Regions from separate parts of the Labrys sp. KB_33_2 genome, predicted to be linked through region 1. Evidence: riboswitches for the same ligand, from Rfam matches in the RefSeq annotation. Region 1 holds a riboswitch; each other region holds the start of a gene.
What was found. A riboswitch is a leader RNA that binds a small molecule or an ion and turns the genes downstream of it on or off. The one in region 1 is predicted to bind cobalamin.

Region 1 (8,707 bases):
GAGACATGGCTGATCCGTCCCAATGCGGCATCGGCCTCATCCTCACCGACTATACGCCAGATGCGTTCGCGCCCGTCGGGATAGTGAAGCGTGACTGCCATGCCGAAGCGGATACCTGCATCGCCAGCGCCCGGGACCACCCGTTCCGCCGTTGCCCGGCGGGTGGCCCAGTAGCGGATTTCGCGTGATGCATTGCCCATGGCAATGCGATCGCCTGCGGCTTCGGCCGTGGCGAAAAGCGAACGCGCCTGTCTGAGCTCGGCCTCGATCATGCCAAGACCGCGCGCGGTAACGAGATTGCGCTCGCTCGAGACCGGCCGCTCGGGAAGGACCTGTGCGTCCTCCCCTTCCTGGCCGTCCTGGGTAAAGGCTCGGCTCACGATATGACGATCAAGCAGCCAAGGTCATGCGGCTTGGGCCGTGCCCTCGACGCGCTTGGCAAGGAGCGTACGCAGCTTGCCGAGATCCTTGGCGAAGCCGCGAATGCCTTCGGCGAGCTTCTCAGTCGCCATCGCATCCTCGTTCATCGCCCAGCGGAAGGCGCGTTCGTCGATCTTGCCCGTCGTGGGGGCCGAAGCATGATTGTCGGGGGAGAGCTTGCGCTCCAGCGTGCCCTCGTCCGCCTCGAGTGCCTGCAGCAGGTTCGGGGCGATGGTGAGACGATCGCAACCGGCCAGCGCCTCGATCTCGCCGGTGGAACGGAAGGAAGCGCCCATCACCACCGTCTTGACGCCACGTGCCTTGTAGTCGGCATAGATGCCCCTGACCGAGATCACGCCCGGATCTTCCTCCGGCGTGAAGGTACGGCCGTCATTCTTGACATGCCAGTCGAGGATACGGCCGACGAAGGGCGAGATCAGGAACACGCCGACATCGCCGCAAGCCACGGCCTGGGCCTGAGAGAACAACAGGGTCAGGTTGCAGTCGATCCCTTCCTTCTGCAGCACCTCGGCCGCACGGATGCCCTCCCAGGTCGAGGCGATCTTGATCAGGATGCGATCGCGCTCGATGCCGCGGGATTTGTAGTCGGCGATGATGGCATGCGCCTTGGCGATGGTCGCCTGCGTATCGAAGGAGAGGTCGGCGTCGACCTCCGTCGAGACACGGCCGGGAACGAGCTTGGTGAGTTCCGCGCCGAAGGAGACGGCCAAGCGATCGGCGATGGCTGCGACGGTGCCTTCCTTGCTGCCGCCCTGCTTGCCGCCCCAGCTCACGGCTTCCGCGATCAAATGGTCATAGGCCGGCATCTCGGCGGCCTTGAGCAGCAGGCTCGGATTGGTGGTGCAATCGACCGGCTTGAGCGCCTTGATCGAGTCGATATCGCCGGTATCGGCAACTACGACCGTCATGGCGCGCAATTGTTCGAGTTTCGAAGCCATATGTAACGTCCTTGTTCACAGACCTTGATAGCGTCCCGGCACGGACCATAAACCCCAGCCCCGGCGGCGTCATCAGTTATCGTGCTTGTTTTCTCGCCCCACTGCAGAGGGAAGAAAAGACGGGCTCCCGCGTTCCCGGGAACGCTCTCCGCCTGCGGTCCTTCGAGACTGATCTCGATCATATGGTTCCTGCCGGACAGCCATGCAAGGCGACCGGTCGCGGAGGCCTCACTTGCGGCAGCAGATGATGAAGCGCTGGTAGAGATGGGTACGCAGCCGGTTGCGCAGATCGGCCTGGCGCCTTTGGGCAGCGGCAATCGGCCGATGCGAAGAGATCACGATATTCCTGAAACCGGCCTGCTCCAGGAACGGAAGGAGATCGGCGCTCCGTAGCCCCCCACCGAAAGGTAGCCTCTCCATGATGCGGGCATGGCGCTCGCTCATCGCGCTGTCATAATAGGGATCGGCACCGCCGAGGCGGTCGATCAGGGCGATGAGCTTGGACGCCATCCGGCCGACCCTGGTGGGCCTGGCCCAATCCCCGTCGAAGAATAGCAATCTGCCGCCCGGCTTCAGCACGCGATACCAATCGGCAAAGGCCTTCTGCGGCTCGGTCAGTGTCCAGACCAGATGCCGGCAGACGACCGCGTCATAGGCGCCTTCCGGTTCCATGGTGTTCTCGGCGTCGCCGAGCCGGAAGCGCAGGCGCTGCCGGCCGGCATGCTTGCGACGGGCCACCGCCAACATGGCCTCGGAGAAATCCAGGGCCGTGACCTCGTGGCCGAGCGCCAGCAGCAGCTTGGTGATCTCGCCCGTCCCACAAGCCAGATCGAGGATCCGGCGCGGTTCGGTACCGAGATGATCGCGGATCGCCGCGGCCCAGGCCTCGAATTCCGGCCCTTCGGGAATATGATGCCCGAAGGCGCGGTCGAAGGTTTCCGAACGCCTCGACCAATAATCACGGATCTCTTCCTTGAGATCGAAATTCGCTGAACTGGCGCCCGTCATCCGTCGGCCCTCCTCATCTGTCGGTTGAGCCCGCGTCATGACGCAGCCGCGACCCAGCCCGGCCGCGGCACTGGAAGATCCGGATGCCGATAGCGGATGAAACAGCCACCGGTACCGTCGTGGACAACCTCAGCGGCGACACCGAAGACCGACTGGATGCGCGAAGCCGTCAGCACCTCGGACGGAGGACCGATCGCCTCGATCCGCCCCGCCTGCATCAGCGCGACCCGATCGCAGAACATCGCCGCATGATTGAGATCATGCAGGGCCGCCACGACAGTGAGGTTCTGGCGATGAACCAGATGCAGCAGGCCGATCTGGTGGCCGATATCGAGATGATTGGTGGGCTCGTCGAGAAGCAGGATTTCGGGCTGTTGCGCCAAGGCGCGGGCGATGTGGAGGCGCTGGCGCTCGCCGCCCGAGAGCGTATGCCACAGGCGAGCGGCAAGGCTGGTCATGGCAACCTCCTCCAGTGCGAGGTCGACGATGGCATCGTCCTTGCCAGACCAGGGCATGAAGGCACCCAGATGCGGCGTCCGCCCGAGCTCCACGGCCTGGCGGGCGGTAATGCGATCGGCCGTCTCGGCCTGTTGCTCGACCAGAGCGATCCGGCGCGCGATTTCGCGGCGAGCCAAGGCGTGGAGTGGCTGGTCCGACAGCAACACCTCGCCGCCCTGCGGGCGGCGGATACCGGCCAGCAGGGACATCAGGCTGGTCTTGCCCGAGCCGTTCGGGCCGATGATGCCGAGCAACTCGCCCGGACGAACCTCCAGCGATACACCCTGCAGGATCGAGGCCCCGCCCGCCGACCAGGACAGATTGCGTGCCGACAGGCTCATGCCGTCGCCTTTCTCTGGCTGAGGATGAGAGCGAAGGCCGGCGCGCCGACAAGGGCCGTGATCACCCCGATCGGCAGGACCTGGCCGGGGATGATGATCCGGGACAGAATGTCCGCGACGATCATGAAGACGGCGCCGATCAGGGCGCTGGCCGGCAGCAATCGCCCATGGCGCACGCCCACCACCATCCGCGCGGCGTGCGGAATCACCAGACCGACGAAGCCGATCGATCCGACGATGCTGACCATCACCGCCGTCATCATCGCCGCGACGCCGACGAGCACGACATAAGCGCGCCGGACGGAAATGCCGAGGGATGCCGCCGATTCCGTGCCGAAGGTGAAGGCATCAAGCGCGCGAGCGTGCCAGAGGCAGACCAGCAGCCCCACGGCCGTGATCGGCAGGGCCAGCCAGACATCCGGCCAGCGCACGCCCGAAAGATTGCCCAGCAGCCAGAACATGATGCCCCGCGCCTGTTCGGCATTGGCCGCCTTGGTGACGATGAAGGAGGTCAGGGCATTGAAAAGCTGAGACCCAGCCACGCCGGCGAGGATCACCGCGCCGGTTCCGCGCCCCGATCGCATCGCCAGCAAGGCGACGAAACCGAAGGCCACCAGCGCACCGAGAAAGGCGCCGGCCGGCAGGCTCAAAAATCCCGCGCCGAGGCCGAGAATGGCGACCCCGACCGCCCCCGTCGATGCCCCGGCCGAGATGCCGAGCACATAGGGATCGGCCAGGACATTGCGCAGCAGCGACTGCAGCACGACGCCCGACAGCGCCAGGGCCGCGCCGCAGCAGGCCGCGACGACGGCGCGGCTCAGCCTGTAGTTCCACACGATGCCTTCATCGATGCGATCGAGAATGTAGCCGGCGCCCCACAGGCGGTTGGCCGCCGTCTTGGCCACCACCTCCATCGGGATGGCCGTCTCGCCGATGGCGGCGCCCAGCCAGAGCGCCAACACCAGCACGGCCAGCGCCAGCATGCCGATTGCCAGCAATCGCGTGACAGCGCGGTTCATCTCAACGCTTCAGGCCGAAACGCTGGATGGCATCGGCGAGCATCTCGATGCCGTCGACGACGCGCACGCTCGGCTGCATGGCCTGGACGTCCATTTCCACGACATGGCCCTCCTTGACGGCCGGCATCAGGCTCGCCACCGGATCGGTCTTGAGGAAATTGAGCTTCACGGCGATGTCGTCGGCGGGATAGCGGCGACGGTCCATCCTCCCGGCGACGATGATGGTGGGATCTGCCTTGGCGACGGTCTCCCAACCGACGCTCGGCCATTCCTCCTCGCTTTCCACGATGTTCCGGAGAGCCAGGACGGACATGATGTAGCCTGGGACGCTGTTCTTGCCGGCCATATAGGGATCGACATCGACCTTGGCGCTCGAAAACCAGAAGGCAGCCGAGACCTTGCCATCGCCGGTGGCGATCTTGCGGCGGGCGGCTTCCTCGCGTGCCTTCAGGTCCGCGATGACCTTCGAACCGCGCTCCTGCACGTCGAAGATCTCGGCGAGTTCCCTGATCTCCTGATAGACCAGATCCATGGTGAAAAGGGTGCCGCGGGTGCCGTCGCCACCGCTGGAATTGTCCTTGCCGACGCAATCAGCGGGCGAAACATAGGTCTGGACACCCAGTTCCTCGAACTGCTCGGGCTTGCCGACGATGCCACTGGGGCCGACATGCCACTGGAACTGGGCGGTCACGAGGTCGGGTTTCTTGGCGATCACGCTTTCGAAGCTCGGATCATTGTCGGCCAGGCGCGGAATCTTGACGTTGGCCTCTTCATAGCCCGGCAGAACCGGGCCGAACCAGACGGCCGTCCCCACCACCTTGTCGGCAAGACCGAGGAGGTAGAGAACCTCCGTACCGCTCTGGCCGACGGAGACAGTGCGCTGCGGGGCATGCTCGAAGGTGACGGTGCGTCCGCAATTGGCGATCTTGAGCGGATATTTGGTCGCCTGGGCGGCGGCTGGATCGATGCTCAGCGTCAGGCTGAAGCCGGCCGCAAGCATGACGGCGAAGCTGGACCAGCAGGCCTTTGCCTTGGGAAAAGTCATGACGTTCTCTCGGTTCGCGATAGGAAGATGGCGCTGTTCGGCGCAGGGCCGAAAACGGGAAACGCCCTCAGGCCAGGCTATGGCAGAGGGTCTGATGGCGCGAAGTGGAGGGAACAGGTGGGCGACGGCCCGAGATGGCGGGAAGAAACGTCACATTGTCTCCTGTTCCGGGCATCCCCGCCCGTGACATGGGATTGATCGAGATGACGGCAGGTTTCCTGGCTCGCGGATATCGGCCTTGCCTCTGCCTTCCCATGGGGTCACCCACAGTGGCATGGCGCTTTTGGCGCCACGAGGATGCTCGGCAATCCGCCTACAGTTGCGGGGGCAGCCACGGCATGGGCTTCGAGAAAGCCGGACCGTGTTCCCTATTACTCCCATCGGGCTCGCACCCGACGGGAACCGTCAGTGCCACAGTTACCGGGGTGTCCCGATCGCGGTCAAGCGAATATGCAAAGCGGGTGGCGGACGATGGCGAGCCCTGTTTTCCCGCCCCAGTGCGCGCCTTCCCTCACCTGGAGCAAAACGCTTTAGGCCCGACAGGCCAGGAACCCCTGTTCGATCACGTCTTTCGGCAGATTACGCCCGATGAACACCAGACGGCTCCTGCGCTCCTCTTCTGGCTTCCAGGGGCGCTGATGATCGCCCTCGATCAGCATATGCACACCCTGCACCACGAAGCGCTGGGGATCGCCGTCGAAGGCGATGATGCCTTTCAGCCGCAGCATGTCGGTGCCGAATTGCTGCACGATCGTGTTCAGCCAGGGCATGAACTTGCCAGGGTCGAGCGATTCCCGGGCGACGAGGGCGAAGCTGCCGACATGGTCGTCATGCTCATGGTCATGGAATCCTGCAAGAAAATCGGGTTCGGCTTCCAGGATGCGGTCGAGGTCGAAGGCACCGCGATCCAGCACCTTGTCGAGCGCGATATCGCAGCGGCGTGTCTCGTGGAGGGTAGCGGTGGGATTGATGCGACGGATCCGCTTCACCACCCGTTCGAGTTCCCCGGCCGTGACCAGATCGGTCTTGTTGAGGAGGATCGTATCGGCAAAGGCGAGCTGCTCCTGGGCCTCATGCGCTGTCTCGATTTCGCCGAGCAGGTGCTTGGCGTCGACCACTGTGACGATCGAATCGAGCCTGGTCTTGGCGCGCACATCGTCGTCGACGAAGAAAGTCTGGGCGACCGGCGCGGGATCGGCCAGCCCGGTCGTCTCGATCAGGATGGCATCAAAGCGGTCACGTCGGCGCATCAGGCCCTCGATGATGCGGATGAGATCGCCGCGCACCGTGCAGCAAATGCAACCATTGTTCATCTCGAAGATCTCCTCGTCGGTATCGACGACGAGATCATTGTCGATGCCGACTTCGCCGAACTCGTTGACGATGACAGCATATTTCCTGCCGTGGCTCTCGGTCAGGATGCGGTTGAGAAGCGTGGTCTTGCCTGCTCCGAGATAGCCAGTGAGGACGGTGACGGGTGTCTGCGGGGCGGGCTGCATGATGTCGGAATTCCTTGATCCGTTGCAGGCGCCTGGGAGCATGTCGATACCACGGGCGCCAGAATGGGCTTCATTTACATGAAACGTTATAACATAACTATCTTTATCTCGGTAGACCGTCAACATCTCGGTAGACCGTCAACGGTGTTGCGGGTGTAACCCGCATTCTGGCCGAGGGGCACATTGCCGGCATTCGCGACCGCGACCGTTCCACCGCAATTGCCTGTCAGCGTGGGAAATCGACGTGGGAGATTTTCGAATCATGGCCCCTGTCGGGTAAGTGTCCATGATGTCCCTGGAATGGAATCAGGCTCCAAAGGTGCATCCTGCAGGCATGACCCGCTCTTCTCCTCAAGATCCTCTCTCCGTCCTCAACGCCATATTCGGCTACAGCGCCTTTCGCGGCCAGCAGGAGGCGGTGGTGCGCCATGTCACCGAAGGCGGCGATGCCGTGGTGCTGTTCCCGACCGGAGCCGGCAAGTCGCTGTGCTACCAGATCCCGGCTTTGTGCCGGCACGGCGTCGGCATCGTGGTCTCGCCGCTGATCGCACTGATGCGCGACCAGGTCGAGGCGCTCAAGCAGGCTGGCGTGCGCGCGGCGGCGCTCAATTCCTCGCTGTCGCGCGAGGAAGCCTACAAGGTCCGCCGCTCCCTGATGGACGGCAAGCTCGACCTGCTCTACGTCGCCCCCGAGCGTGTGGCGACACAGGGTTTCCAGTCGCTGATCGCCGATGCCGACATCGCGCTCTTCGCCATCGACGAGGCCCATTGCGTCAGCCAATGGGGCCACGACTTCCGGCCCGAATATCGCGAACTCGGCGGCCTCGCCGCTTCCTTCCCCGGCGTGCCCCGCATCGCCCTCACTGCCACGGCCGACCCGGTCACTCGCGCCGACATCATCGAGCGGCTCGGTCTCAACGAGGCCGAGGTCTTCGCCACCAGCTTCGACCGGCCCAACATCAGCTACGCCATCGTCGAGCGTGACAACGCCCGCCGGCAATTGCTGGCCTTCCTGGCTGCGCACAAGGGCAATAGCGGTATCGTCTACTGCCTATCGCGCGCCAAGGTCGAGGAAACGGCGCAATGGCTGAACGAGCAGGGTATCCGCGCCCTGCCCTATCATGCCGGCCTGGAAGTGGCTGTTCGCAGCGCCAACCAGGACGCCTTCCTGGAGGAGGAAGATCTCTGCCTGGTCGCTACGGTTGCCTTCGGCATGGGCATCGACAAGCCTGATGTACGCTATGTCGCCCATCTCGATATCCCGGCCTCGGTGGAAGCCTATTACCAGGAGACGGGCCGCGCAGGGCGCGATGGCCTACCCTCGGATGCCTGGATGAGCTACGGCATGGCCGATGTGGTACAGCGCCGCCGCATGATCCAGGAGGGCAATGCGCCGGAGACGGTGAAGCGGGTCGAACTCGGCAAGCTCAACGCCCTGCTCGGCATCTGCGAAACCGCCGAATGCCGGCGCAAGGCCATCCTCGCTCATTTCGGCGAGACCCATCCCGGCCGTTGCGGCAATTGCGATACCTGCCTTTCGCCGGTCGAGAGCTGGGACGGCACCGATGCCGCGGTCAAGGCGATGGCCGCGATCTACCGCACCGGTCAGATGTTCGGCGCCGCCCATATCATCGACGTGCTCACCGGCAAGGTCACGGAGAAAGTCCAGCGCTTCGGCCACGACAACCAGCCCGTCTTCGGGGCCGGCAAGGACATCGAGGCGCGTACCTGGCAATCGGTGCTGCGCCAGCTCACCGCCGCCGGCCTCGTCAATGTCAACCACGAGGCTCATGGCGCCCTGATCCTGGCCGAAGAGGCGCGGGCCGTGTTCAAGGGTGAGCGGCAAATCGTCTTCCGCCGCGACCGGCCACGCAAGAGCACCGAGGCAAAACGCGCTCGGCGGGGTGAGGTCGAGATG
Region 2 (8,192 bases), on a different contig from region 1:
GACTGGTCCGAACCCACCTCGCCCGCAGCCCAGCTTCCCCTGCCACAGAGCACGGCGGATGCGACCGGCCTCGGCGCGATCGACCGCGAGGGCGGCCGTGTCACGGTCGACGAGAAACGGATGATCAATGCCCGCGCCGACGTAAACCAGCTCCTGCCGCTCAAATACAAATGGGCCTGGGAGAAATATCTCGCCGGCTGCAACAACCATTGGATGCCGACCGAGGTATCGATGCAGGCGGACATCGCGCTGTGGAAGTCCAAGGACGGCCTGACGCAGGACGAGCGGCGCATGCTCAAGCGCAATCTCGGCTTCTTCGCCGCCTCCGAGAGCCTGGTCGCCAACAATATCGTCCTGGCGATCTACCGCCACCTCACCAACCCCGAATGCCGGCAATATCTGTTGCGCCAAGCTTTCGAGGAGGCCGTACACACTCACACCTTCCAATATATCGTCGAGAGCCTCGGGCTCGACGAGGGCGAACTCTTCAATATGTATCGCGAGATACCCTCGATCACCGACAAGGCGGCCTGGGCGCTCAAGCATACCCAGCATCTCGACGATCCCGATTTCAAGACCGGCACGCCGGACGCCGACCAGGCCTTCCTGCGCGATCTCGTCGCCTTCTACGTCATCTTCGAGGGCATGTGGTTCTATACCGGCTTTGCCCAGATCCTCTCGCTCGGCCGGCGCAACAAGATGGTGGGGATCGCCGAGCAGTATCAGTACATCCTGCGCGACGAGAGCATCCATCTGAACTTCGGCATCGACGTGATCAACCAGATCAAGATCGAGAACCCGCATCTGTGGACGCTGACCTTCCAAGCCGATCTCCAGCAGATGATCCGCGAAGCCGCTGAACTGGAGGCCGCCTATGGCCGGGACACCATGCCGCGCGGCTTCCTCGGCCTCAACGCGGTGTCCTGCGAACAATACATGCATTTCATCGCCAACAGGCGCTGCGCCCAGCTCGGGCTCATGCCGGTATTCCCGGACGTGGAGAACCCCTTCCCCTGGATGAGTGAGGCGATGGACCTGAAGAAGGAGAAGAACTTCTTCGAGACGCGTGTCATCGAATATCAGAACGGTGGCGCGCTGAGCTGGGATTGAAGGCACGCTTTCGAGGTCTTCGGAACAAATCGGAGGAAAGCTGGGATGGGGAATCATGGCCCCTCATCCAGATTTCAGATCCCAACATCTCGAAAGGAGTGGGACAGGTTGCTCCATCATCCCCCGCCATGCGGGGAATGATGGACATTCAATGTCTCCTTCCCGACCTTCCTTCCTCAAGCTCTCGATGACAATGTCCTGAACACACCATCATCCGTCGCATCGCCTCTAGTCGGTGCGCCGACTCGATGTATTCTAATCCTCATTCGAGGTGCCGGTTCGCCCCCAAGGCGGGCCGGAGAATTGGGAAGCCGGTCCAAATCCGGCGCTGCCCCCGCAACGGTAGAGGAGAAGATCGCGGCAAGTGCCACTGGGTCGGGAAGACCTGGGAAGGCGTCGCGATCGGGCCGGAAGGCCGCTCCTGAGCCCGGAAACCAGCCGCGAAGAAAACCGACGGACGCGGTGGGCGTTCCGGGAGGAGGTTTGGCTGCGCCTTTTCACCGGCGCAGATCGCCGAGCCGCTTTCCCATCCCGCTGCCAAGTCAACGCATTGGTTGTCACGCGGGATTTTGACATGACAGCGCATCAGGACATGTTGGGCCGCCTCCGGACCCATCAACCGGGCACCACGCTCGAGGGCAAATTCTACACAGACCCGGAGTACTTCCGGCTGGATATGGAGAATATCTGGTACCGTGAATGGCTGTTCGCGGGCCATGATTGCGAGCTCGGCAAGCCGGGCAGCTATTTCACTCTCCAGGTCGGCGACTATCCGGTGATCGTGCTGCGCTCCGGTGACGGCGCCATCCGCGCCTTTCACAATTCCTGCCGGCACCGGGGATCACGGCTCTGCGCGGCCGAGCGCGGCAGCGTCGCCAAGCTGGTCTGCCCCTATCATCAGTGGACCTACGAGCTCGACGGGCGCCTGCTGTTCGCCCGCGACATGGGCCCCGGCTTCGACGCCGCGCAATATGGGCTGAAGCCCGTGCATTGCGAGAGCGTGGCCGGCTATATCTGGATCTGCCTTGCCAAGGAGGCACCCGATTTCGAGACCTTCCGCGCCGGCGCCATGCCCTATCTGGCACCGCATGGCCTGAAAAACACCAAGGTGGCCTTCGAGAGCACCATCGTCGAAAAGGGCAATTGGAAGCTGGTGTGGGAGAACAACCGCGAGTGCTACCACTGCGCGGGTAATCATCCCGAGCTTTGCCGTACCTTCCCAGAAGCCCCGACGGTGACGGGTATCCAGGGTGCCGACAAGGATCCGCTCATCGGCCAGCATTGGCGGCGTTGCGAGGAAGCCGGCCTGCCCAGCACCTTCAGCATTTCCGGTGACGGCCAGTTCCGCATGGCCCGCATGCCGCTGCTGCGCAATGCCGCCAGCTATACGATGTCGGGCAAACCGGCGGTGCAACGCCCCCTCAGCCCGACGATCGAAGAAGGCAATATCGGCGCCCTCCTGCTCTTCCACTATCCCACCACCTGGAACCACGTGTTGGGCGACCATGCCGTGAGCTTCCGCGTGCTTCCGATCGGGCCGAAGGAAACCCAGGTCACCACCAAATGGCTGGTGCACAAGGATGCGGTCGAAGGGGTCGACTATAATCTCGATGAACTCACCCATGTCTGGCAGATGACCAACGACCAGGACCGCCAGATCGTCGAGGAAAACCAGCTCGGCGTCTCTTCGCCCGTCTACACGCCCGGACCCTACGCCCCCGAACACGAGGGCGGCGTTATGCAGTTCGTCGAGTGGTATCGCAACGCCATGGAAGCGGCGCTGGGTAACGACGGCGTCCGCCTGCGCAGCGTGGCCTAGCGCCTTTTCACCCTCCCCTGGAGGGGGAGGGTCGGACGAAGTACGGGGTGGGGTGAGAAACACAGCAGCCGGTGAAAATCACCCCACCCCGACGCTTCGCGTCGACCCTCCCCCTCCAGGGGAGGGTGTTAGCGAAACCGACATATACAAGGGCAGACATCATGCCGATCGCCACACAAAAATTCAGGCATATCGACGAAACGCCGCCGTGGAACGATCAGAGCCAGGCGCTCGAATGCGTTTCGATCATCCATGAGGGCCGCGACGTCGCGACCTTCACCTTCCGCGCCGCCGAACAGGGTTGGTTCCGCTACGAACCCGGCCAGTTCATCACGCTGGAGATCCCGGCCGAGGCCGGGCCGGTGCTGCGCACTTATACGCTGTCGTCGAGCCCTTCCCGCCCGCTTTCTATCAGCGTCACCGCCAAGGCGCAGGCCTCCAGCATCGGCACGCGCTGGATGCTGGACAACCTCAAACCCGGCACGCGGTTGAAGGCCTACGGCCCGCTCGGCCAGTTCAGCTTCTCTCGTCATCCGGCGGAAAAATACCTCTTCATCTCGGCCGGATCCGGCATCACGCCGATGATGTCGATGACCCGCTTTGCCGAAGATCACGGCGCCGCCACCGATATCGCTTTCGTCAACTGCGCACGCCGGCCGGGCGAGATCATCTTCCGCCAGGAGTTGGAGCGCATGGCCGGACGCATGCAGCGCCTGCGCCTCGCCTGGATCGTGGAAGAGACCGAGGCCCATGAAACCTGGACCGGCTTCCAGGGTCGGCTCAACGCTCCGGCCCTGCGCTTGATCGCACCGGATTTTCGCGAGCGCGAAGTGTTCTGCTGCGGCCCCGCGCCTTTCATGGCAGCGGTCAAGGACATGCTCGAAGCCAATGGCTACGACATGCGCCGCTATCATGAAGAGAGCTTCCAGCCGGCCGAAACTCCAATGGAGGACATCGGTGCGGACGAAGCCCTTGCCGGCGAAGCCAGCGTGGCCTTCACCAGATCCGGCATCGAGGTGCCGGCCTCCAGCCGCGAGACCATTCTCCAGCTCGCCCGCGGCGCCGGCCTCAACATTCCGACCGGTTGCACAATGGGCCTGTGCGGCACCTGCAAGGTACAATGCCTGTCGGGGGAGACCGCCATGACCCACCAGGGCGGCATCCGCGAGGAGGAAATCGCCGCCGGCCTGGTGCTGGCCTGCTGCACCCGGCCGCTCGGCCGTGTCGAGATCGAGGCTTGAGATGACGATTGCCGCGCAGAACACCGTCGACGTCGACGCCGCCATCGTGCACTCCATCCTGGAGGCTTCTCGGGACGAAGGTCCGACACTGCCAGAAGAGCGAGCCCGCACCTTGATGCTGGCCTGGATCCTCAGCCGCGAAGACGGTGCGGACCTGGCCAGGGAAGCCGTCGATCTGAAAGTCCTGCTGCTCAAGGCCTCGATCCCGGACAATCCGCTGCTGCCGCATCTGAGCAGCCTGCTCGACGAGGTGCGCGATCATGTCGGTCGGCGACCAGGCCGGCGGCGTTTGCGGGCAGATGCCTAAGCCAGCCAGATATAGCAGAAGTTGGAGGGCGGACGACACATCCATAGGCGCGGGATCAAGGCGAAAAGCGCAATAATACCCTCCCCCTCCAGGGGAGGGTAAAGAATTGAGGCCTCGTTGCCTTGACCCAGCGCCTATGGATGTTCCGTCCGCCTCTTCCCTTCTCCACCATCCCCCAGCAATCCCAGACAGAAAACCGGCGCTTCCGGGATAGTTCACCTTGACCTCTCTTTTCTCAGCGCTATCATATAAGGATATCTTGATATCGTAATTCCGTTATAGGAGCTTGTGATGAGCGCTCCGGTCGAAGCCCTGTTCGCCGCGCCTGCCCCAACCGATCGGGGCGCGGAGATCCTCGCCGCCCTTACCGCCGCCGCGCGCGAGCGCATCCTGATCCTGGACGGCGCGATGGGCACGCAGATCCAGGGGCTCGGCTTCGAGGAGGACCATTTCCGGGGTGAGCGCTTCGTCGGCTGCGACTGCCATCTCAAGGGCAACAACGACCTTCTCACCCTCACCCAGCCTGCCGCGATCGAGGCGATTCATTACGCCTATGCCATGGCCGGCGCCGACATATTGGAGACGAACACCTTCTCCTCCACCTCCATCGCCCAGGCCGATTACGGCATGCAGGAGGCGGTCTACGATCTCAATCGCGATGGTGCGCGCCTCGCCCGCCGAGCCGCAATCAAGGCAGAGCAGCAGGACGGGCGCCGGCGCTTCGTCGCCGGCGCGCTTGGCCCAACCAATCGCACCGCCTCCATCTCGCCGGACGTCAACAATCCCGGCTATCGCGCCGTCAGCTTCGATGATCTGCGGATTGCCTATGCCGAGCAGATCCGCGGCCTCATCGACGGCGGCGCCGACATCATCCTGATCGAGACCATTTTCGACACGCTCAACGCCAAGGCCGCCATCTTCGCCTGCGAGGAAGTGTTTGGCGAAAAGGAAGTGCGCCTGCCCGTGATGATCTCGGGCACCATCACGGATCTCTCAGGCCGCACCCTCAGCGGGCAGACGCCGACGGCGTTCTGGCACTCGGTGCGGCATGCCCGTCCCTTCACCATCGGCCTCAATTGCGCGCTCGGTGCCAATGCGATGCGGGCGCATCTCGACGAGATCTCCACGGTCGCGGATACCTTCGTCTGCGCCTATCCCAATGCCGGCCTGCCCAACGAGTTCGGCCAGTATGACGAGAGCCCAGAGGCGATGGCGGCGCAGATCGAGGGCTTTGCCCGCGACGGCCTGGTCAATATCGTCGGCGGCTGCTGCGGCTCGACGCCGGAGCATATCCGCGCCATCGCCGAAGCGGTCGGCCGGCACGCGCCGCGCCCGATTCCCGAGATCGAACCCAAGATGAAGCTGTCGGGGCTCGAGCCCTTCACGCTCGACGCGACCATCCCCTTCGTGAATGTGGGCGAGCGCACCAACGTCACCGGCTCTGCCAAGTTTCGTAAGCTCATCACCGCCGGCGACTATGCGACCGCACTCGACATCGCCCGCGACCAGGTCGCCAATGGCGCCCAGATCATCGACATCAACATGGACGAGGGCCTGATCGATTCCGAAAAGGCCATGGTCGAGTTCCTCAACCTGATCGCCGCCGAGCCGGACATCGCCCGCGTGCCGGTTATGATCGATTCCTCGAAATTCTCAATCATCGAGGCCGGCCTGAAATGCGTGCAGGGCAAACCGCTGGTCAATTCGATCTCCATGAAGGAAGGCGAGGAAGCCTTTCTTCACCATGCCCGCCTGGTGCGGGCCTACGGCGCGGCCGTGGTGGTGATGGCCTTCGACGAACAGGGACAGGCCGATACGCTGGAACGCAAGGTCGCCATTTGCAGCCGAGCCTATAAGCTCTTGACGGAGCAGGCGGGCTTCCCGCCCGAGGATATCGTCTTCGATCCCAACATCTTCGCCGTCGCCACCGGCATCGAGGAACATAACGGCTATGGCGTCGCCTTCATCGAGGCGACGCGGCAGATCAGGACCACCCTGCCCCACGCCCATATTTCGGGCGGGGTATCCAATCTCTCCTTCTCGTTCCGCGGCAATGAGCCGGTGCGAGAGGCCATGCACGCCGTGTTCCTCTACCATGCCATCCAGGCCGGCATGGACATGGGCATCGTCAATGCCGGGCAACTCGCCGTCTATGAATCCATCGATCCGGACTTGCGCGAAGCCTGCGAGGATGTCGTGCTCAACCGGCCCTCGCGCGGGGAGCTGAACCCGACCGAACGCCTGCTCGAACTGGCCGAGCGTTTCCGTGGCGCCGCCGGCAAGGAAGCCAAGGAAAAGGATCTCGCCTGGCGTGAGTGGCCGGTCGAGCAGCGCATATCCCATGCGCTCGTCAATGGCATTACCGAGTTCATCGATGCCGATACCGAGGAGGCGCGTCTTGCGGCCGCACGTCCCCTGCACGTCATTGAAGGGCCACTGATGGCCGGCATGAACGTGGTTGGCGATCTCTTCGGTGCCGGCAAGATGTTCCTGCCGCAAGTGGTGAAGTCGGCTCGTGTGATGAAGCAGGCCGTCGCCAGCCTCCTGCCCTATATGGAGGCCGAGAAGCTTGCCAATGGCGGCACTGGCGAACGCCAGAGCGCCGGCAAGATTTTGATGGCGACCGTGAAGGGCGACGTACACGACATCGGCAAGAACATCGTCGGCGTCGTGCTCGCCTGCAACAATTACGAGATCATCGATCTCGGCGTGATGGTGCCGTCGGCAAAAATCCTCGAGGTGGCGCGTCAGGAGAAGGTCGACATCATCGGGCTGTCCGGCCTGATCACACCCTCGCTCGACGAAATGGTGCATGTCGCCGCCGAGATGGAACGCGAGGGCTTCGACATCCCCTTGCTGATCGGCGGCGCCACTACCAGCCGCGTCCATACTGCCGTGAAGGTGCATCCGCGCTATGACCGTGGCCAGGCCGTCTATGTGACGGATGCGAGCCGCGCCGTCGGCGTCGTCTCCAGCCTGCTGTCCCCCGCGAACAAGGCGGGCTATGTCGAAACCGTCCAGGCCGAATACGCCAAGGTCGCGGCGGCGCATGCCCGCAGCGAGGCCGACAAGCTGCGCCTGCCGCTCGCCAAGGCCAGGGCCAACGCCCACAAGGTGGATTGGACAGGCTTCACGGCACCGAAACCATCCTTCCTGGGAACACGGGTCTTCGAGAACTACGATCTCGCCGAGCTTTCGCGCTACATCGACTGGACGCCGTTCTTCCAGACCTGGGAACTGAAGGGGCGTTATCCCGCCATCCTGTCCGACGAGAAGCAGGGAGCGGCTGCACGCCAGCTTTTCGACGATGCCCAGGCCATGTTGGCACGCATCATCGCGGAGAAATGGTTCCGGCCAAAAGCCATAATCGGCTTCTGGCCGGCGAACGCCGTCAGCGACGATATACATTTGTATACGGATGAGAACCGCAGCCGGAAGCTCGCAAGCCTGCACACCCTGCGCCAGCAGCTCACCAAGCGCGACGGGCGGCCCAATGTAGCCCTCTCCGACTTCGTTGCCCCTGAAACGAGTGGCCAGGGCGACTATCTCGGCGGCTTCGTGGTCACGGCCGGCATGGAAGAGGACGAGATCGCCAAGCGCTTCGAACGCGCCAATGACGACTATGGCTCGATCATGGTCAAGGCTCTGGCCGACCGTTTCGCCGAGGCTTTCGCCGAACGCATGCATGAGCGCGTCCGCAAGGAGTTCTGGGGCT
Region 3 (4,937 bases), on a different contig from region 1:
TCCTGGAAGCCCATGATGCCGAGACCGACGGGCCGGTGCTTGATGTTGGAACGCCGTGCCTCGGGAATGGTGTAGAAATTGATGTCGATGACGTTGTCGAGCATGCGCATCGCCGTCGTCACCGTCGCCTTGAGCTTGTCGAACATCAGGCCGTCGGCGTCGACATGGGCAGCGAGGTTGACCGAGCCGAGATTGCACACGGCAACCTCGTCATGGGAGGTGTTCAGCGTAATTTCGGTGCACAGGTTCGAGGAATGTACCACGCCGACGTGACGCTGGGGCGAGCGGATGTTGCAGGGGTCCTTGAAGGTGATCCAGGGATGCCCGGTCTCGAACAGCATGGTCAGCATCTTGCGCCAGAGATCGATGGCCCGGATCTGCCTGAAGACGCGGAGCTCGCCGCGCGCGGCGCGTGCCTCATGCGCCTCATAGGCGACCTTGAAGGCGGGACCGTAGAGGTCGTGCAGGTCCGGCGTTTCGTCCGGTGAGAACAGGGTCCAGGGGCCATCCTGTTCCACACGTTCCATGAACAGATCCGGCACCCAGTTGGCGGTGTTCATGTCATGGGTGCGGCGGCGGTCGTCACCGGTGTTCTTGCGAAGATCGAGGAATTCCTCGATGTCGACATGCCAGGTCTCCAGATAGGCGCAGACCGCGCCCTTGCGCTTGCCGCCCTGATTGACGGCGATTGCGGTATCGTTGGCGACCTTGAGGAAGGGCACCACGCCCTGGCTTTCGCCGTTGGTGCCTTTGATATGGGCGCCGAGCCCACGCACATTGCTCCAGTCATTGCCGAGGCCACCGGAATATTTGGCGAGCAGCGCATTGTCCTTCACCGCCTTGAAGATACCTTCGAGGTCGTCGGACACGGTGGTCAGGAAGCAGGAGGAGAGCTGGGCGCGCAGCGTTCCCGAATTGAACAAAGTCGGCGTCGAGGCCATGAAGTCGAAGGAGGAGAGAAGATTGTAGAATTCGATCGCCCGCGCCTCCCGGTCGATCTCGCGCAAGGCCAGGCCCATGGCCACGCGCATGAAAAAGGCCTGCGACAGCTCAAAACGCGTGCCGCGCACATGCAGGAAATAGCGGTCATAAAGTGTCTGCAGGCCGAGATAGTCGAACTTGAGATCGCGTTCGGGCTTGAGGGCAGCGGCAAGGCGGGCGAGGTCGAAGCGGCCGAGCTCCGGGTCGAGCAGTTCGTTGGCGATGCCGACGCGGATATAGTCATGGAAATACTCGGCGTAGCGGGTCGCCATCTCGGCCTGCGTCGCCTGGTCGGGACGGCCTCCGACGAAGCTGAGCGCCTCGCGGCGCAGCTTGTCGTTGAGCAGCCGGGCGCTGACCTTGGCGTAATCAGGTTCGGTCTCGATCAGGGTGCGGGCGGCAAGGATCGGCGCGATCGCCAGTTCGTCCTGGCTGATGCCGTCATAGAGATTGCGTTGCGTCTCGTTCAGCACGGTCTCTGCATCGGTGTCGGCAAGACCTGCGCAGGCTTCGCGCACCAGGGCGGTGAGGCGCGCGTGGTCGAGCGGTAGCAAGGAGCCCTCCGCCGTCTTCATCCGCAGGGCAGGGGCGATGGCGGTCCGTGCCTCTGTCTCGGTTGCTCGTTCCAGGGCGCGCTCTTGGGCGTGCTGTTCGCGATAGAGCACATAGGCACGCGCCACCTTGTGGTGTTCGCCGCGCATCAAGGCGAGTTCCACCTGGTCCTGGATGTCCTCGATATGGAAGGTTCGGCCCGCATCGGCACGGCGGGTCAGGCCGGCAACGATCTGGGCCGTGAGTTCGGCGACAATGTCATGCACCCGGCGCGAAGCAGCGGCCGAATTGCCCTCGACGGCGAGAAAGGCCTTGGTCAGGGCCACCGAAATCTTGGAGGCATCGAAAGGCGTGACGGCGCCGTTGCGGCGAATGACCTGATAGCCCGGTTCCGAGGCCGGCTTCGCCCTGTCGGCGCCGGCAGCCGGAAAAGGCGTCTTTGTGGTCGTGGCAGTTTCGAGATCGAAAGACATTCGGCAAACCCCAAAATGTTGGAGGCTTGGGCCGAAGGAACGCGTTCCGCGTCGGCGCAGGCATATGCGCCACGAGCAAAGCGATCCGTCGGGGCACCCCGCCCGAGGAAACGATAACCAGCCACAGGCAGGTCTCCTGGCTCGCGGGTCGTTGCGAACTGTCTGCCTTCCCGGCGAAGGGCGGGTTGAACCCGCCTTCCGGCCAGTGGCACAGCGACAGCCCGCTCTCCGCTTACAGTTGCGGGGGCAGCCCCGGCTTTGCCCTAGAGCGTCTTGTGTTTTGAAAGCGTCGCTTCAAATCGCAAAGACGCGTCGAACAAAAAGTTCGAGGAAAAGTGCGTTTTCACCAAACGCGCTTTGCTCTCGGGCTCACCGGATTCCCTCTTAGCCTCGGACAGCGAATCCGAGGACCTGTGGATACAGCATCTAGTATGCCTGGGTGTCTCTATGTCAATACATGGTGTATGATGCCCTTTTTTTCAACGGGGACAAGGCGTGCCGGAGGACGAAATTTGTCCCCCGGCAGGTTTTTCACGCGGACGCCGCCACTCTCGCTGGAGCGGTCTCTTCACGAAGTTTGCGGGCGGCGGCAACCATGTTGACGAGGGCCGGGCGGACCTCGTCCCAGCTGCGGGTTTTCAGGCCGCAATCGGGGTTGACCCAGAGCTGATCGCCGGCGATCCGCTCGCGTGCCTTGGCAAGGAGGTCGCGCATCTCCGCCACGGTGGGGCAGCGGGGAGAGTGGATGTCATAGACGCCCGGCCCGATCTCGTTGGGGTAGCGATAGGCCCGGAACGCATCGAGAAGTTCCATTTTGGACCGAGCAGTCTCGATCGAGATCACGTCTGCATCCAGGCCTCCAACGGCATGGATGATGTCGTTGAACTCCGAGTAGCACATATGGGTGTGGATCTGCGTGGCATCGTCGACGCCTGAGGCGGCGAGGCGGAAACAGGCGACCGCCCAGGTCAGATAGGCCTCCTTTTCGGCGTGTCTGAGCGGCAGGCCTTCGCGAATGGCCGGCTCGTCGATCTGGATGATGCGGATGCCGGCCCGTTCCAGATCGCCGACCTCGTCGCGCAAGGCGAGGGCGATCTGCCGGCAGACCTGCTCGCGCTCGAGGTCGTCCCGCACGAAGGACCATTGCAGCATGGTGACCGGTCCGGTCAGCATGCCCTTGACAGGACGCTTGGTCAGGGATTGTGCGAAGCGTGCCCATTCCACCGTCATGGCCCGGGGACGCGAGACATCGCCATAGATGATCGGCGGGCGCACGCAGCGCGAGCCGTAGCTCTGGACCCAGCCATGCTGGGTAAAGGCATAGCCGGCCAGTTGCTCGCCGAAATACTGCACCATGTCGTTGCGCTCGAATTCGCCATGCACGAGAACGTCGAGGCCGATCTCTTCCTGCCAAGTGATCGCCTGGGTGGTTTCCTGTCGCAGAAAACGCTGATAGTCGGCGTCGTCGATCCAGCCCTTTGCGTGGTCAGCGCGTGCTTTGCGCACGGCGTCGGTCTGGGGGAAGGAACCGATGGTCGTGGTGGGAAATTGCGGCAGGCCGAGCCATTCCTGGGCCCGGCGGCGCAGCGTGTAGGGATGCCGGCGCTCGCTCATGGCCGGCGTGAGCCCGTCCATGCGGGCGGCGACGCCGGCATCATGTATACGAGCGGATACACGGCGGGCCGCAGCTGCTGCGTCCGATTGGGCGAGTTCATCAGCGACGGCCCGCCGCCCGTCGACCAGGGCTGCCGACAGGGTCTTCAGTTCCCCGATTTTCTGTATCGCAAAGGCCAGCCAGCTCCGGAGTTCAGGATCGAACGCGCTCTCGGCCTCGACATCGTAGGGAACGTGGAACAGGGAACAGCTCGGAGCGAGGACGACGCGGTGGGGGCCGAGGGCTGCAACCGCCGGCTCGATCCGATCAAGAAGGGCAGTCAGGTCGCTCCGCCAGACATTGCGCCCGTCGATCACGCCCAGCGATAGCACCTTGTCGGCGCTGGCTCGTGCGACCGCCTGCCCGAGCTGGCTTGGCGCCCGCACCAGGTCGAGATGCAGGCCGGCGCTGGGCAGGTCGAGTGCCAGGTCGAGATTGTAGCCGAGGCCGCCGAAATAGGTCGCGATCATGATCTTCAGATCGGAGACCGTGCTGGAAAGGACGCCATAGGCATGGCGCAGGGCGGCCCGCGCGTTCTCGTCGAGATCGAGCACGAGACAGGGTTCGTCGAACTGCACCCAGTCCGCGCCGGCCGCGGCCAACCTGTGCAGGATCTCGGCATAGACGGGCAAGAGGCCTGGCAGCAGGGTGAGCGGATCCAGGCCCTCGTCCTTGCTCTTGCCGAGCAGCAGATAGGTCACCGGGCCGATGAGCACGGGGTGCGTGTGGAAGCCGAGCGCTACGGCCTCCCTGAATTCGTCAATGGGCTTGGCCGAAGCGAGTTCGAAGGCCTGGCCGCGGCGAAATTCGGGAACCATGTAGTGATAGTTGGTGTCGAACCATTTGGTCATCTCGAGAGCGGGGACACCGCCGCCGCCATGGCAGCAGCCCTCATGGCCACGATCGTCATGGCCCCGCCTGCCGCGCGCCATGGCGAAATAGGTCGAAAGCGGGACGGAGCCACCCTCCCAGCCATATTGAGAGGGGATGGCACCGACCACGGCGCTCATATCGAGAACCTGATCGTAGAGCGAAAAGTCATTGGACGGGATATGGGTAACGCCGAGCAGGCTCTGTCGAGCCCAGTTGCTCGCGCGCAACTGGGCTGCCGTTGCGAGCAAGGCGGTCTCGTTCTGCCTTCCGGCCCAGTGGGCTTCGAGGGCCGTCTTGAGTTCGCGACGTGGGCCGATGCGTGGCGTGCCGAGCGTCGAAATGGGAATGGACATGCGCGTCTCCGGCCGGTGACCGATAGGTCCCGGTTCGTGGTGAATGGATCG
Region 4 (8,707 bases), on a different contig from region 1:
GTCGGGAACGAGCGTCTCAGGCACGTCCAGCTTGGTGGGTTGCGGCACGACCTCGCCGCCCGGGCGGGCGCGCATCTGGCCATTGATCAGCACCTGGTCCTCGGGCTTGAGGCCCGACTTGATCACGCGGAAGCTGCCGAATTTCGGGCCCAGTTCTACCGGGCGGATATTGGCGATCTTGTCGGTGCCGACCACGATGACATAGCGCCCTTGTGCCGACTGGCCCACCGCCACATCGGGCACGACCAACGCCTCATAGGGTTCGCCGATGGTGATGCGAACGCGCCCGAACAGGCCGGAGGTGAGGAAGCCGTCGGCATTGGCGATCTTGGCACGCGCCGTGACGGTGCCGGTCTGGGCGTCGACCTGCGGTGCGAGATAGTCGAGCGTGCCCTTGTGGGAGAAGGTCTTCTCGTCCGACAGGCCGATCTCGGCCGTCAGCGCGGGCTCGGTGCCACCAGCATCCATCTTGTGCTTGGAGGCCCGCTGATAGGCAAGGTAGCTCGCCTCGTCGAAGTCGAAGTAGAAATAGATCGGGTCGACAGCGACGATCGACACCAGGGGCGAGGTCGAGTTGGCTACCACCAGATTGCCGCGCGATACCAGCTGACGGGCGATCCTGCCCGAGATCGGTGCGGCGATGGTGGCATAGTTGAGGTCGAGCTTGGCCGTTGCCAGTGCCGCGTTGGCCGAATCGATCGAGGCCGCCGCTTCCTGATAGGCCTGGAGGTTGGCCTGGTAGGTGGCATCGGTAACGTTGCCGGTCTTCCTCAACGCCTCGGCGCGCGCCAGATTGGCCTTGGTCAGGTCGATCCTGGTCTGCGTGATCTTCACCTGGGCGGCCGCCTGGTCGACCGCGGCCTGGAACGGGCGCGGATCGATCGAGAACAACACGTCGCCCTCCTTGACGAGGGACCCTTCCACGAAGCTCGACTTGTCGAGATAGCCGGTGACACGCGAGGTGATGTTCACCTGCGGCCATGCCTGGAAACGACCGGTGAACTCGACCGATTCTGTGATCTTGCGACTGACCGGATTGGCCACCGTCACCGGCATGGCCGGCATTTGCTGGGCGAGCGCGGTGCCCACCCCCTCGAGGACCGCCAAAGCCAGTACGCCGGCGGCCAGCCGACCTATTTTGCGACGCAACCTCGACATGAACATCCTCGCAAGCAAGCGCCTCAGCCAAACCGCCCGCATGGCTAATGGCCTTGTCGCGGGCACTGGAGCTGGCGTCTGAAAATCCTGCAGGATTTCCCAGCCTGCACCCATCAGGGCAGGTTCGGAGATCCTGTTCAGCGCTCGGCCGGCCGGAATCGGGGCAGAATCGCCGTGTGGGCCTTATAGTATGATAATTCTTACCGCTTTGATCCAATCAAGATCGCCGCCCTGCAACCGTGAGTTGGGACTTGATGCAAATCCGCAACAGGCCCGCCGCTTCTCGCGCCGGTACCTGACGCCGGCGGACCCACATTCCGGCCATTTACAAGCCAGGCGCATCAATCCCTTCCCGAAACGGGCGGGGTTTAACCCTGTCCTAGGAGCCGCACCGGGCCTGAGCCAAGCTCGCCCGCAAAAAGGTCAGGGTGTCGTCCCCTCGCGCCCGATGCTCTCATAGCGAAAGCCGTGCCGCTTCATGTCGTCGAGCCGGTAGATGTTGCGCAGGTCGACGATCACCGGCCGCGTGAGCAGGCTTTTGACCCGTTCGAGGTCAAGCGCCCGAAACTCGTCCCATTCGGTGACGATCACGGCAACATCGGCCCCGTCGAGGCAATCATAAGCGCTGGAGCGATAATCGACATCGCTGAGGGTCTTGTGCGCCTCCTCCATCGCCTGGGGATCGTAGGCGCGCACCCGGGCGCCCTTGTCCTGCAGGGCGAGCACGATCGGGACCGAGGGGCTGTCGCGCATGTCGTCGGTGTTCGGCTTGAAGGCGAGGCCGAGCAGGGCCACCGTCTTGCCGGCGATGTTGCCGTCGAGGGCCGCGATGACGCGGCGTGCCATCGCCGCCTTGCGGGCATCGTTGACGCCGACCACCGCTTCGACGATGCGCAAGGGCACGCCATGTTCCTGGCCGGTGCGCAGCAGCGCCAGCGTATCCTTGGGAAAGCACGAGCCACCGAACCCCGGACCCGCATGCAGGAATTTGGAGCCGATGCGGTTGTCGAGGCCGATGCCGCGCGCCACTTCCTGCACATTGGCGCCGGCCTTCTCGCACAGATCGGCGATTTCGTTGATGAAGGTGACCTTGGTCGCCAGGAAGGCGTTGGCGGCATATTTGATCAGTTCGGAGGTGCGTCGGTCCGTGAACAGCAACGGCCCCTGATTGAGATGGAGCGGGCGATAGACCTCGGCCATCGCCTCCTTGGCCCGCTCTTCCTCCGTGCCGACTACGATGCGGTCCGGACGCTTGAAATCCTCGATCGCCGCGCCCTCGCGCAGGAATTCAGGGTTCGACACCACGCTGACATCGGCATCCTGACGGACTTCGCGTATCAGCCTCTCGACTTCGTCGCCGGTGCCGACCGGTACGGTCGACTTGGTAACCACCACGGTGAAGCCTTCGACCGCCGCCGCGATCTCCCGCACCGCGCCATAGACATAGGATAGATCCGCATGCCCGTCGCCGCGGCGCGAGGGTGTGCCGACAGCCAGGAACACCACGGCGGCATCGCGGACGGCGGGCGCAAGCTCGGTGGTGAAGGACAGGCGCTTCTCACGCACATTGCGGGCCACCAGATCCTCGAGGCCCGGCTCGTAGATCGGCATGCGGCCGGCCAGCAGGCCCTCGATCTTGGCTGGATCCTTGTCGACGCAGGTGACGACATGGCCGAAATCGGCGAGGCAGGCCCCCGTCACCAGGCCGACATAACCCGTACCGATCATTGCAACGCGCATGACATCAATCCTGTTTGGACGACCAATCCGTCAGACGCGTGTCTACAAAAGGCCCGGCGACATGCCAATGACGAAAAAAGAGAGGAACTCCGTTGGAGGGCCCTGCTCAACGCCTCTATGCCTTCAACCGCAGCGACCAGCCCCGGCCGGATGGCCTGAGATCGGCTGTCGCCAACGGGGCGGCATCGATACGCCAGAAGGAACGAGCCTCGGCCCCGAGGGCGTGAACGACCGCGGCGCGCAGCACCGAAGCGTGGGTAACGGCGAGCGTATACCCCTCGAACCGCCTGCCATCGAGCCAGGCGCCGACCCGCGCAATCAGGGTTGCAACACTCTCTCCGCCATGCGGGCAGGCATCCGGATCGGTCAGCCATGCCCGGAGCGCCTCGGGTTCGGCGGCCGCTACCGCGTCCAGGGCAAGCCCTGCCCAGCGGCCATGATCGCATTCGCGCAGGGCTTCATCGACCTCAGGATCATGGCCGAGGGCCTGCGCGGTCTGGCGAGCCCTGAGCGCCGGGCTGCTCAGGATGCGGGCCGGCCTGCCGAAATGCCCTTCCAGCTTCCGCGCCGCAGCCAGCCCTCTTGCATCGAGCGCCTCATCGAGGGGAAAACCCGCTGCGCGCACCGCAGGCGTAGCCCCATGGCATAGCAGGATCAGGCGTGGTGTCATGACGGCAGTTCCCAAGACTTAGAGTGCATGATTCGACCGAACCAATCGGATCATGCTCCCTAAGTTTTTGTTTCAACGCATGGTATCGTCCAAAAAGTCGCGCAACTTATGCTCTAAGTCGCTTCCGGAATATTGACATGTTCGTGACTTGGGCTCTTATGGAAGGGCTTTGCCAAGGGTGGGAAGCCGGTGTGAATCCGGCACGGTCGCGCCACTGTGAACGGCGGCGCTTGGGCGCCGTCCGGAAGTCAGACCTCTTCCAAGGCAGCATGACTCGTAGCGGGACGCGTAATCCCAAGGAGCTTTTCATGACCACCGCAACTCTGGCACCCGTCGCCCAGCAGCCGATCGCCATCCCGGTCCGCGAGATCTTGCCCTGGGCGCTCTTCACCGTGCTCCTGGCCGTACTCGCCATTTATTTCGTCGGCGCCGAACAAGGCGCGACCTCGCTGATTCCCGGCGTCTACATCCACGAATTCGTGCACGACGCTCGCCATCTGCTCGGCTTCCCCTGCCACTAGGGCGCATAGGCAAACGACATGGTTAGATCGCTTTTGATCCGGGGGATGCTGATCGGCATCCTGGCCGGACTGTTGGCGTCTGGCTTCGCCTGGGTCTTCGGTGAACCACAGGTCGATGCCGCTATCGCCTATGAGGAAAGCCACGCGGTCGCCGCCGCACCGGCGCCATCCGCAACGCCGGCAACCTCCCAGCCGGCCGCAGCACATGAACATGAGGAAGACCCGGTCAGCCGGCCGGTGCAGTCCAGCTACGGCCTCATGACCGGCATGGTCGTCTATGGCGCAGCCCTCGGCGGCATCTTCGCTTTGGTCTTCGCCTTCGCGCAGGGACGGATCGGCACGCTCAGCCCGCGCGCGACAGCAGGGGTGATCGCGCTCGTCGGTTTTGCCGCCATCATGCTGGTACCGCAGATCAAATATCCGGCGACGCCGCCGGCCGTTGGCAATCCCGACACGATCGGCCTGCGGACCGCCTTTTATTTCGGCATGATCCTGCTCTCCCTGCTGACGATGGCGGCCGCCCTGGGCACGGCGAACCGGCTCGCCGCCAGCCTCGGCCGCTGGAACGCCAACTTGGTGGGGGCTGCCGCCTATCTGGTGGTGATGGTGGTCGCCATGCAGATTCTGCCGGCCGTCAACGACATCCCGGCGGATTTCTCGGCCACGGTGCTATGGAAGTTCCGCGTTGCCTCGCTCGGCATCCATGCCGTGCTATGGGCAACGCTCGGGATCGCTTTCGGCGTTGCAGCACAGAAGCTGCTGCAAACCTCCGCCAGCCGCTGAAAAAGGCCAACCGACCACGTCAAACGTCGCATTTTTACAACACCGGCCCGGTTTTGGGCCGGTTTTCAAAATTTCTTTCATTTCGCACTTGCGAAATGAACGCATCAGGATCACTCTACGGACGTGGTGGATGCGCGTTTGCGCTCCCCCACTGCCCTCCTTGGGCGTTTCCTCCCTAAGACTTGGGCCGCCATTCGGCGGCCTCTTTCTTTTTCGGGTCAGCAGACCCCATATTTCAAAATCTGCAGCGGCATTCCGCCTCAATTAACCCCAGAGCAAAGCGCGTTCAGGTATGAACGCTTGTTTGCTCTCACTGTTTGGTTCCAAGCCAGTCCTTTGGATCGGCTGGAGCGTCCTTGCGATTTGACATGCTTCACTCAAATTACAAAACGCTCTTGCGTCCAAGCTCATGCTTGCCCATTTGTGTTCACCCTCGCATAGTGTGTCATTATGGATCTGGACTCGCCCTTGTTTGATCGCATCCGGGTGCGCCCAAGGGCCGAAGAGGTCCAGCCGGCGAGCGTACAGCTATGCGAACATGCCGGCTGCCGAAACGCCGGTGAATTTCGCGCGCCCAAGGGGCGCAACCGCGAAGGCCAGTTCTGGCATTTCTGCCTGGGGCACGTTCGCGAATACAACAAGACCTACAATTATTTCGCAGGCCTGCCGGACGACTCGGTGAGCGCCTATCAGCGCGATGCCGCCACAGGCCATCGCCCGACCTGGACGATGGGCGTCAATCCCTGGGCCAAGAAGCGCGGCGAAGGGCCGCAACCTGGCCCGGAGATCCATGACGGCTTCGGCTTCTTCGAGGGCGAGCACGGCTTCGGACGCACGCAGAGTGCGCCGGAACCGGAAAGGCGACGCCTGAAATTGCTGGAACGCAAGGCCCTCGAGGCGCTCGATCTGCCGGAAACGGCCAGCGGCCCCGAGATCAAGGCACGCTACAAAACATTGGTCAAACGCCTCCATCCCGATGCCAATGGCGGGGACCGATCCAGCGAAGATAAATTGCGCGGGATCATCCAGGCCTATAATACGCTGCGTAGCGCTGGGCTCTGCTGAGCGCCCGCACCACCGGCGAGGCTTCCAGGTTTGGAGCGCGTTCCAATCCCGGGGATCCCCGCCCGACCTCGAGCAAAGCGCGTTTAGACGGAAACGCCTTTTTGCTCTAGCTCTTTGGTTCGACGCGTCTTTGCGATTCTTGGTGATTCCACCAAATCACAAAACGCTATGGAGACGACGCGGAATTTTCCATGCCCGCCTGGCGAGACTGGGAAATTCGGTGGGGCCAGTACCGCCGGCCCGCTGGAACTGATTGTCGGCTGCGCCGTCCTGGCGCCAGCCAAGGAAGGCATAATGACTGACGCAACGACACCGGCCAATCTGCCGGACATCATGGTTTCGGCCAAAAAGCTGTTTGGTTTCGACACGGATCTCGAAGTACCGGCCTATTCCCAGTCCTCCGACCACGTTCCGGACCTCGATACCGATTATCTTTTCGACAAGCCGACGACCCTGGCGATCCTGGCGGGCTTTGCCCATAATCGCCGCGTGATGGTGACGGGCTATCACGGCACCGGCAAGTCGACCCATATCGAGCAGGTCGCCGCCCGGCTCAATTGGCCTTGCGTTCGCATCAACCTCGACAGCCATGTCTCGCGTATCGACCTCGTCGGCAAGGACGCCATCGTTCTCAAAGACGGCAAGCAGGTCACCGAATTCCGCGACGGCATGTTGCCCTGGGCCCTGCAGAACAACATCGCCCTGGTGTTCGACGAATATGATGCCGGCCGCCCCGACGTGATGTTCGTGATCCAGCGCGTGCTGGAAATCTCCGGCAAGCTCACTTTGCTCGACCAGAAGCGCGTGATTCGCCCTCATCCGGCCTTCCGCCTGTTCGCCACCACCAATACGGTGGGCCTCGGCGATACGTCCGGTCTCTATCACGGCACCCAGCAGATCAACCAGGGCCAGATGGACCGCTGGTCGATCGTCACCACGCTGAACTATCTGCCGCATGACAAGGAAGTCGACATCGTGCTGGCCAAGGCCAAGCACTACCAGAAGAGCCCGAACGGCCGCGACATCGTCAACAAGATGGTGCGCGTGGCCGATCTCACCCGCAATGCCTTCATGAATGGAGACCTCTCCACCGTGATGTCGCCGCGTACGGTGCTGACCTGGGCCGAGAACGCCAATATCTTCCACGATATCGGCTTTGCCTTCCGGGTCACCTTCCTCAACAAGTGCGACGAGCTCGAACGCAGCCTCGTAGCCGAGTTCTACCAGCGCGCTTTCGGCGCGGAGCTGGCCGAGAGCTCGGTGAACGTCGCGCTGACGTAACATCGGGTGTGCCGGTCTGCCCAGCCCCATCAAGTGATGGAGCTGGACCGGCATTGCAGCGGCGCGGGCAAGAAATGCCGGTCTGAAGACCGGCACACCAACAGCGCCGACGCCCGCGCTCCCAGGATCGACAGGGATCATGACGACAAACCGCAAGCCCGGCGAAAAGCCCAAGGATGTTCCCAACGACGCCTTCAAGCGTTCGGTGGCCGGGGCCCTGCGCGCCATCGCCCGCAAGCCGGATCTCGAAGTGACCTTCGCTTCGGAAAAGCCGATGCTGATGGCGGACAAGGCGCGCCTTGCCGAGCCGCCGCGCAAGCTCGACGCCCATGTCGCGGCGATCGTGCGCGGCCAAGCCGATGCGATGGCCCTGCGGCTCGCCTGTCACGATCCGGCCGTCCATCGCCGGCATGCTCCCCAGAACGAGCAGGCGCGCAGCGTGTTCGATGCGGTCGAGCAGGCCCGTTGCGAGGCGATCGGCTCGCGCCGCATGACGGGCGTGGCCAACAACCTCACCGCCATGCTGGAGGACCGCTATTTCCGCGGCGGCAAATATGAGGACATCCGCGCCCGCGAGGAGGCTCCGGTCGAGGATGCCCTCGCTTTGATGGTGCGCGAGAAGCTGACCGGCCTCGCTCCGCCGGAGCCGGCCCGCAAGCTGGTGGATCTGTGGCGCCCGCTCATCGAGGAAAAGGCCGGCAAGGATCTGGCGCGCCTCGACAGCGTGATCGAGAACCAGCGCGCCTTCGCCCGCGCCATGAACGACCTCCTGACCCATATGGGCCTGTCCGAAGAGGCGCAGGCCGACACGGATGACTCCGACGATCGCGACAATGACGCCGAGAGCGAGCAGGAGGGCGAGAACCAGGAGAACCAGGGCGAGGTCCAGGACGATTCCGACTCCATGAAGCTCGAGGAAACCGAGACCGAGGACGAGGATTCCCAGGACGGCGAGACGCAGGATGCGGAGTCGCCCTCCTCCGACATGCCCGACGACACCGAGACCGGCGACGCCGAAGAGGCTGCCCAGCCCTGGCGGCCGCCCGAGCATCGCGACAACGAGCGGCGGGCCAGCGACTATCGCGCCTTCACCACCCGTTTCGACGAGATCGTCGAGGCGCCCGATCTGTGCGACCCCGAGGAGCTCGATCGCCTGCGCGCCTATCTCGACAAGCAGCTTTCCAGCCTGTCGGGCGTGGTGGCACGCCTGGCCAACCGGCTGCAGCGCCGCCTGATGGCCCAGCAGAATCGCTCCTGGGATTTCGATCTCGAGGAAGGCATGCTCGACCCGGCGCGACTGTCGCGCGTCATCATCGATCCGACCTCCGCCCTCTCCTTCATGCACGAGCGCGACACCGATTTCCGCGACACGGTGGTCTCGCTGCTGATCGACAATTCTGGCTCGATGCGCGGACGCCCGATCACGGTGGCGGCGACCTGTGCCGACATCCTCGCGCGCACGCTGGAGCGCTGCGGCGTGCGCGTGGAG

Region 2: linked by a shared signal. The riboswitch ahead of AB4037_RS25935 (aromatic ring-hydroxylating oxygenase subunit alpha) and the one ahead of AB4037_RS14685 (ABC transporter substrate-binding protein) in region 1 are both predicted to bind cobalamin.
Region 3: linked by a shared signal. The riboswitch ahead of AB4037_RS25945 (ribonucleoside-diphosphate reductase subunit alpha) and the one ahead of AB4037_RS14685 (ABC transporter substrate-binding protein) in region 1 are both predicted to bind cobalamin.
Region 4: linked by a shared signal. The riboswitch ahead of AB4037_RS21930 (CbtB domain-containing protein) and the one ahead of AB4037_RS14685 (ABC transporter substrate-binding protein) in region 1 are both predicted to bind cobalamin.

Annotation. Positions count from the first base shown of each region.
Region 1 covers NZ_JBFREW010000007.1:151,895-160,601, forward strand. The annotation lists gene AB4037_RS14660 (GreA/GreB family elongation factor) at 1-380, opposite strand, end outside; gene tal (transaldolase) at 405-1,379, opposite strand; gene AB4037_RS14670 (class I SAM-dependent methyltransferase) at 1,608-2,387, opposite strand; gene AB4037_RS14675 (ABC transporter ATP-binding protein) at 2,423-3,226, opposite strand; gene AB4037_RS14680 (FecCD family ABC transporter permease) at 3,223-4,245, opposite strand; gene AB4037_RS14685 (ABC transporter substrate-binding protein) at 4,247-5,290, opposite strand; cobalamin riboswitch at 5,482-5,712, opposite strand; gene AB4037_RS14690 (CobW family GTP-binding protein) at 5,821-6,789, opposite strand; gene recQ (DNA helicase RecQ) at 7,079-8,707, shown strand, end outside.
Region 2 covers NZ_JBFREW010000016.1:59,588-67,779, reverse strand. The annotation lists gene AB4037_RS25940 (ribonucleotide-diphosphate reductase subunit beta) at 1-1,110, shown strand, start outside; cobalamin riboswitch at 1,363-1,567, shown strand; gene AB4037_RS25935 (aromatic ring-hydroxylating oxygenase subunit alpha) at 1,685-2,929, shown strand; gene AB4037_RS25930 (2Fe-2S iron-sulfur cluster-binding protein) at 3,091-4,170, shown strand; gene AB4037_RS25925 (hypothetical protein) at 4,172-4,477, shown strand; gene metH (methionine synthase) at 4,769-8,192, shown strand, end outside.
Region 3 covers NZ_JBFREW010000016.1:68,821-73,757, forward strand. The annotation lists gene AB4037_RS25945 (ribonucleoside-diphosphate reductase subunit alpha) at 1-2,006, opposite strand, end outside; cobalamin riboswitch at 2,116-2,436, opposite strand; gene metE (5-methyltetrahydropteroyltriglutamate--homocysteine S-methyltransferase) at 2,538-4,886, opposite strand.
Region 4 covers NZ_JBFREW010000012.1:158,388-167,094, forward strand. The annotation lists gene AB4037_RS21915 (efflux RND transporter periplasmic adaptor subunit) at 1-1,158, opposite strand, end outside; gene AB4037_RS21920 (UDP-glucose dehydrogenase family protein) at 1,582-2,898, opposite strand; gene AB4037_RS21925 (histidine phosphatase family protein) at 3,014-3,568, opposite strand; cobalamin riboswitch at 3,701-3,846, shown strand; gene AB4037_RS21930 (CbtB domain-containing protein) at 3,877-4,089, shown strand; gene AB4037_RS21935 (CbtA family protein) at 4,108-4,872, shown strand; gene AB4037_RS21940 (J domain-containing protein) at 5,341-5,937, shown strand; gene cobS (cobaltochelatase subunit CobS) at 6,232-7,218, shown strand; gene cobT (cobaltochelatase subunit CobT) at 7,355-8,707, shown strand, end outside.